Regions from separate parts of the Streptomonospora nanhaiensis genome, predicted to be linked through region 3. Evidence: predicted binding sites of a transcription regulator. Region 3 holds the regulator's gene; each other region holds the start of a gene.
The links. The regulator HrcA, encoded in region 3, represses chaperone genes, less so after heat shock. The targets are predictions, from matches to a motif close to TTGGCACTCTCNNNNNGAGAGTGCCAA.
Positions count from the first base shown of each region.

Region 1: groL (chaperonin GroEL) is a predicted target of HrcA. The motif match lies at 1,579-1,605, and genes of this name have one in related genera.
Region 2: groES (co-chaperone GroES) is a predicted target of HrcA. The motif match lies at 805-831, and genes of this name have one in related genera.

Region 1 is NZ_JACCFO010000001.1:3,483,643-3,485,905, forward strand. Features, by position in the region: gene groL (chaperonin GroEL) at 1-1,412, opposite strand, end outside; gene HNR12_RS15115 (MoaD/ThiS family protein) at 1,756-2,034, opposite strand; gene thrC (threonine synthase) at 2,116-2,263, opposite strand, start outside.
Region 2 is NZ_JACCFO010000001.1:4,328,159-4,330,421, forward strand. Features, by position in the region: gene HNR12_RS19150 (class I SAM-dependent methyltransferase) at 1-743, opposite strand, end outside; gene groES (co-chaperone GroES) at 937-1,248, shown strand; gene groL (chaperonin GroEL) at 1,366-2,263, shown strand, end outside.
Region 3 is NZ_JACCFO010000001.1:1,942,524-1,944,786, reverse strand. Features, by position in the region: gene HNR12_RS08370 (DUF3097 family protein) at 1-89, opposite strand, end outside; gene hrcA (heat-inducible transcriptional repressor HrcA) at 352-1,365, shown strand; gene dnaJ (molecular chaperone DnaJ) at 1,366-2,263, shown strand, end outside.

The DNA.
Region 1 (2,263 bases), 1.5 Mb from region 3:
AGGCTCTTCACCTTCTCGGCCACCACGCCGCCCTCAAGGCCGGCGTTGATCGCGATCTGCTTCAGCGGCTCCTCGATCGCGCGGCGCACGATGTCGGCGCCGATGGCCTCGTCGCCCTGGAGGTCCAGCTTCTCGAAGACGGGGACGCCGGCCTGGAGCAGCGCGACACCGCCACCGGGCAGGATGCCCTCCTCGACGGCGGCCTTGGCGTTGCGGACCGCGTCCTCGATGCGGTGCTTGCGCTCCTTCAGCTCGACCTCGGTGGCGGCGCCGGCCTTGATGACCGCCACACCGCCGGCCAGGCGGGCCAGGCGCTCCTGCAGCTTCTCGCGGTCGTAGTCGGAGTCGGTGCGCTCGATCTCGTTGCGGATCTCGTTGACCCGGCCGGAGATGGCGGTGGCGTCACCGGAGCCGTCCACGATGGTGGTCTCGTCCTTGGTGACGACCACCTTGCGGGCGCGGCCGAGCATGTCCAGCTCGGTGTTCTCCAGCTTCAGGCCCACCTCTTCGGTGATGACCTGGCCGCCGGTCAGGACGGCGATGTCCTCGAGCTGGGCCTTGCGGCGGTCGCCGAAGCCCGGGGCCTTGACGGCCACGGACTTGAAGGTGCCGCGGATCTTGTTCACGACGAGGGTCTGCAGCGCGCCGCCCTCGACGTCCTCGGCGATGACCACCAGCGGGCGGCCGGCCTGCAGGACCTTCTCGACGATCGGCAGGAACTCGTTGTTGTTGGAGATCTTGGAGTTCGCGATGAGGATGTAGGGGTCCTCAAGGACGGTCTCCATGCGCTCCAGGTCGGTGGCGAAGTAGGGCGAGATGTAGCCCTTGTCGAAGCGCATACCCTCGGCGAGCTCCAGCTCCAGCCCGAAGGTCTGGCCCTCCTCGACGGTGATGACGCCTTCCTTGCCGACCTTGTCCATGGCCTCGGCGATGGCCTCGCCGATCTGGACGTCGCCGGCGGAGATCGAGGCGGTGGAGGCGATCTGCTCCTTGGTCTCGACGTCCTTGGAGAGGTTCGCCAGCTCCTCGCTGATGCGGGTCACGGCGGCGTCGATGCCCCGCTTGAGGCCGACGGGGTTGGCGCCGGCGGCGACGTTGCGCAGGCCCTCGCGGACCAGGGCCTGGGCCAGCACGGTGGCGGTGGTGGTGCCGTCACCCGCGACGTCGTCGGTCTTCTTGGCGACCTCCTTGACGAGCTCGGCGCCGATCTTCTCCCACGGGTCCTCGAGCTCGATCTCCTTGGCGATGGAGACACCGTCGTTGGTGATGGTGGGGGCGCCCCACTTCTTCTCCAGAACGACGTTGCGGCCCTTGGGGCCGAGCGTGACCTTGACGGCGTCAGCGAGCTGGTTCATACCGCGCTCAAGGCCGCGACGGGCCTCTTCGTCGAACGCGATCAGTTTGGCTGCCATAGACTTCTTGTCCTCCCGGGACCGGGCTGATACGCGAAGTGGTACGAGCCGACGCCCGCGACGGACGACCGCTCCCGGGCCGGCAACCCCGCTGCCGTCGGGTGCGGTCTCATCGCCTCGAACCAGGATTAGCACTCGCGATCCATGAGTGCTAACGATCCCCTTTTTAGCACTCTCCCTAGGCGAGTGCAAACGCCTCGCGCGGTTTTCCCCAGCGGGCTACCCGCAGGTCAACCCGCCGGTCCCGCCCCGTTCGCCGCCCTTCCCCGCCCTGCTCACCGGACATGCCGCGGCCCGCGCCCGACCGCTGCCGAAAGCGGGGACGCGGGCCGGGAAACAGCGGTCAGCAGCCTCCGGCCACCGCCGGGATGATGGAGACCTGCGACCCGGACACCGTGGGGGTGTCCAGGCCCTGGGCGAAGCGGACGTCCTCGTCGCCGACGTAGACGTTGACGAACCGGCGGATCCTGCCGGAGTCGTCCACGATGCGCGCCCGGATGCCCGGGTAGTTGGCGTCGAGGTCGGCCAGGACCTCCTGGACGGTCTCGCCTTCGGCGGTGACCTCGGCGGCGTCCTTGGTGTAGGTGCGCAGGATGGTGGGGACGCGGACGCTGACGCTCATGGGGCGGTGTGCTCCTTGACTCTTTCGCTCGTGCGGTGTGGCGTGCGGCGTGCGGGGCCGCCGGCGGCCGGCGGCCGGCGGCTAGACCAGCCCGGCGGCCTTGAAGACGTCCAGCGACGGCTTGATGGTGGCGGTGACCCCGGCCTCGACCGCGTTGAGGGTCTTCAGGCCGTCGCCGGTGTTGAGCACCACGGTCTCGGCCTGGGGGTCCAGCGCGCCCTCGGCCAGC
Region 2 (2,263 bases), 2.4 Mb from region 3:
GAGATCCACTCCGCCTCGGCGTCGGCGGGGATGGCCTCGTGGGGGATGCCCGGCGCGGCCTTGACGCACGAGACCGGCGCGCCGGCCGCCGCCGCCAGGACCGCCGACCACGGCGGGGAGTAGGCGGCGGGGTCGAAGACCCGGCCGCGCGCGTTGCGCCGCGCGGGGTCGCAGAAGACGGCGTCGAAGGCGCGGGTGTCGACGGCGGCGTCGCCCACGCGCGCCCGCGCGCGTTCGGCCAGGTCCAGTTCGGCGAGGTTGGCCGCCGCCACGGCCGCGGTCAGCGGGTCGGCGTCGACGCCCTCGACGCGCAGGCCGGCCTCCGCCATGGCGATCATGTCCGCGCCGATCCCGCAGCACAGGTCGGCCACGCGCGCGCCCGGCGGCAGCGCCGCGGCGAGCCGGCGGGCGCGGTAGGCCGCGACGGGCGACCTGGTGGCCTGCTCCAGGCCCTGGGGGGTGAAGTACATCCGCCCGGCGCGGGCGCCGAACTTCTCCCGGGCCCGGCCGCGCAGCCGCGCCTGGGTCAGCGCGGCGCCGGCCAGCGCGTCGGCGGGCACCGGGGGCGCGCCCTCGGCCGCGGCCTCGGCCGCCGCCTCCTCGGCCACCGCGCGCAGCGCCGTGGCGGCCTTCAGGGGGTCGGCGGCGACCTCGTCGGGATCGGCCGCCCGGAGGACCCGGCGACCCGCCGGAGAGAGCAGCGCGCGGAACACCGAGTCGGGCGTGGTTCGCCCGCTGGACACCGACATGTTCCCCCGTGACCTGTTGTTTGACGGGCACTATGGGCCCGGCTAATGTTCAGTACTGGCACTCTCAAGGGTAGAGTGCTAATCGCGACGAGGCCGGTCTGGCACCCGCGACGGCAGGCCGCCGTGCTCGCCCCTTTACCAAGCATGCCGTTTCGAATCCTCGAACCTGAAGGGGGAGGTCACAACCGTGTCGACCGCCACCAAGACTGTGCTTAAGCCGCTTGAGGACCGCGTTGTCGTCAAGACGCTTGAGGCCGAGCAGACCACCGCCTCCGGCCTCGTCATCCCCGACACCGCCAAGGAGAAGCCGCAGGAGGGCGAGGTCCTGGCGGTGGGTCCCGGCCGCTGGGACGAGGACGGCGAGAAGCGCATCCCGCTGGACGTCAAGGTCGGCGACATCGTGCTGTACAGCAAGTACGGCGGCACCGAGGTCAAGTACAACAACGAGGAGTACCTCGTCCTCTCCGCCCGCGACCTGCTCGCGGTCGTCGAGAAGTAGTTCTCCTCGGCCCGCGCGCGGTATCCGCGACGCCGACACCTCCCGCCCCGGCCGGCGCCCTGCCGGGCGGGGCGGTTTTCATGTCCGCCGTACCTGTACGGATTGAGGAAGACCCACATGCCCAAGATTCTGGAATTCCGGGACGACGCGCGGCGCGCCCTGGAGCGCGGCGTCGACCGCCTCGCGAACTCCGTCAAGGTGACGCTGGGCCCGCGCGGGCGCAACGTCGTCATCGACAAGAAGTTCGGCGCCCCCACGATCACCAACGACGGTGTGACCGTCGCGCGTGAGGTCGAGCTTGAGGACCCCTACGAGAACCTGGGCGCCCAGCTCGTCAAGGAGGTCGCCACCAAGACCAACGACGCGGCGGGCGACGGCACCACCACCGCCACCGTGCTCGCCCAGGCGCTGGTCCGCGAGGGCCTGCGCAGCGTGGCCTCCGGCGCCTCGCCGATGTCCCTGAAGAAGGGCATCGACGCCGCCGCCCAGAAGGTCGGCGAGATCCTGGTCGAGCGCGCCCGCGAGGTCGGCGAGCGCGCCGACATCGCCTACGTCGCCACCAACTCCGCCCAGGACTCCGCCATCGGCGACCTGATCGCCGAGGCGTTCGACAAGGTCGGCAAGGACGGCGTGATCACCGTCGAGGAGGCCCCCACCATGGGCCTGGACCTCGACTTCACCGAGGGCCTCCAGTTCGACAAGGGCTATGTCTCGCCCTACTTCGTCACCGACGGCGACCGCCAGGAGGCGGTGCTTGAGGACGCCCTCATCCTGATCAACCAGGGCAAGATCTCCTCGCTCAACGAGCTGCTGCCGCTGCTGGAGAAGGTCGTCCAGACCAAGAAGCCGCTGCTCATCATCGCCGAGGACATCGAGGGCGACGCGCTGGGCGCGCTGGTCCTCAACAAGATCCGCGGCGCGCTGAGCGTGGTCGCCGTCAAGGCCCCCGGCTTCGGCGAGCGCCGCAAGGCGATGCTGCAGGACATCGCCACCCTCACCGGCGGCCAGGTCATCG
Region 3 (2,263 bases):
GGGACCTCGCGCACGGCGCCCTTGCGGGGCCGGCGCCAGTCACCGGCCAGGACGTCGCGGCCGTACCTCTTGCCCGAGTCGGTATGCACGGCGGGGATTGTAGCGGCGCGGTGCGTTCCCACCCGGGTCCGCGCCGCGGCCGCGCGGCACGCGGCGGGGCCGCGCGCCGGTCCCCGGCCTGGTCAGGACCCCGTGTGCGGGGAAAGAGGGGCTGCGCTGGCCCGGCTCCCGCGCCCGGGCGCGTCGCGCGGTGCGCCCGGGCGCCCGCCCTCGCGGTGCCCGTTCCGCGCCGACCTTGCGCAACGGCATAGAATTAGCACTTAGGACCATGGAGTGCCAGGAGGTGAGCGCGTGCTTGACGACCGCAAGCTCGCGGTGCTTCGTGCCATCGTCGAGGACTACGTGGCGACCAAGGAGCCCGTGGGCTCCAAGGCCCTCGCCGACCGCCATACCCTTGGCGTCTCTCCCGCGACCATCCGCAACGACATGGTGGCGCTGGAGGAGGAGGGCTACATCACCCAGCCGCACACCAGCGCCGGGCGGGTGCCCACCGACAAGGGCTACCGCCTCTTCGTCGACCGGCTGTCCACCGTCAAGCCGCTGTCGAGCGCCGAGCGCCGCGCCATCGAGACCTTCCTCGGCGGCGCCGTCGACCTCGACGAGATCGTGGCCCGCACGGTGCGGCTGCTGGCGCAGCTCACCCGGCAGGTCGCCGTGGTCCAGTACCCCTCCCTCACCCGTTCCGCCGTGCAGCACGTCGAACTCGTGCCGCTGGCGGCCCAGCGTGTGATGATGGTGCTGATCACCGACACCGGCCGGGTGGAGCAGCGGGTGATCGACGGCCTCGACCGCGTCGGCGGCGACGCGGTCGAGACCCTGCGCCAGATGCTCAACCGGGCGCTGGTCGGCAAGTGGCTCACCGACGTCCCCGTGGCCGTCGAGGACCTCCCCGCCCAGCTCCCGCCCGACGACCGCCCGCTGGCGGCGGCCGTGCTGTCGGTGCTGCTGGAGAGCCTGGTCGAACGCCACGACGAGAAGATCGTCCTCGGGGGCACGGCCAACCTCGCCGCGATGGACTTCTCGGCCAGCCTGCGCGACGTGCTGGAGGCCCTGGAAGAAAACGTCGTCCTGCTCCGTTTGCTGGGGGAGATGGGCGACGCCCCCATGCTGACGGTGCGCATCGGCGCTGAGAACTCGCACGAGGGCTTCAAGTCCACATCGATCGTGTCGGCGGGCTACGGCATCGGCGACCAGCCGCTCGCCAAGCTCGGTGTGGTGGGTCCGACCCGGATGGATTACCCAGGAACGATGGGAGCGGTACGCGCTGTGGCTCGGTACCTCGGACAGATACTTGCGGGGCGGTAAGTGGCGAGAGACTACTACGCGATCCTTGGCGTGCGGCGCGACGCCTCCAAGGACGAGATCAAGAAGGCGTACCGGCGGCTCGCCCGCGAACTGCACCCCGACGTCAACCCGGACCCCGCCACCCAGGAGCGCTTCAAGGAAGTGACCCAGGCCTACGAGGTCCTCTCCGACGAGAACAAGCGCCGCATGTTCGACATGGGCGCCGACCCGTTCGCCCCCGGCGGCGGCGGTGCGGGCGGCCCGGGCGGCTTCGGCGCGGCGGGCTTCCCCTTCGACGACCTGATGAGCGCGTTCTTCGGCGGCCAGGCCGGCGGCGGGCGGGGCGCGCGCGACCGCGTGCGGCGCGGGCGCAGCATCAAGGTCCGCATCGAACTCGACCTCGCCGAGACCGCGTTCGGCGTGACCAAGGACGTCACCTTCCCCACGGCGGTGCTGTGCACCACCTGCCAGGGCGAGGGCACGGCCAAGGGCACCCACCGCAAGATTTGCGACATGTGCCAGGGCCGCGGCGAGGTCTCCCAGGTCACCCGGTCGTTCCTCGGCCAGGTCATGACCACCCGGCCCTGTCCGCAGTGCTCGGGCCAGGGCACCGTCATCACCGACCCCTGCCCCGACTGCGCCGGCGAGGGCCGCGTGCGCGAGAAGGTCACCCGCAAGGTGCAGATCCCGGCGGGGGTCGAGGACGGCACCCAGATCCAGCTGGCCGGCGAGGGCGAGGTCGGACCCAACGGCGGCCCGCGCGGCGACATCTTCCTGGAGATCGTGCAGCGCCCGCACCCGATCTTCGAGCGGCGCGGCGACGACCTGCACTGCACCATCACCGTGCCGATGACCGCCGCCGCGCTGGGGGCGTCGTTCACCTTCGAGACCCTTGACGGCACCGAGGAGATCGACCTCC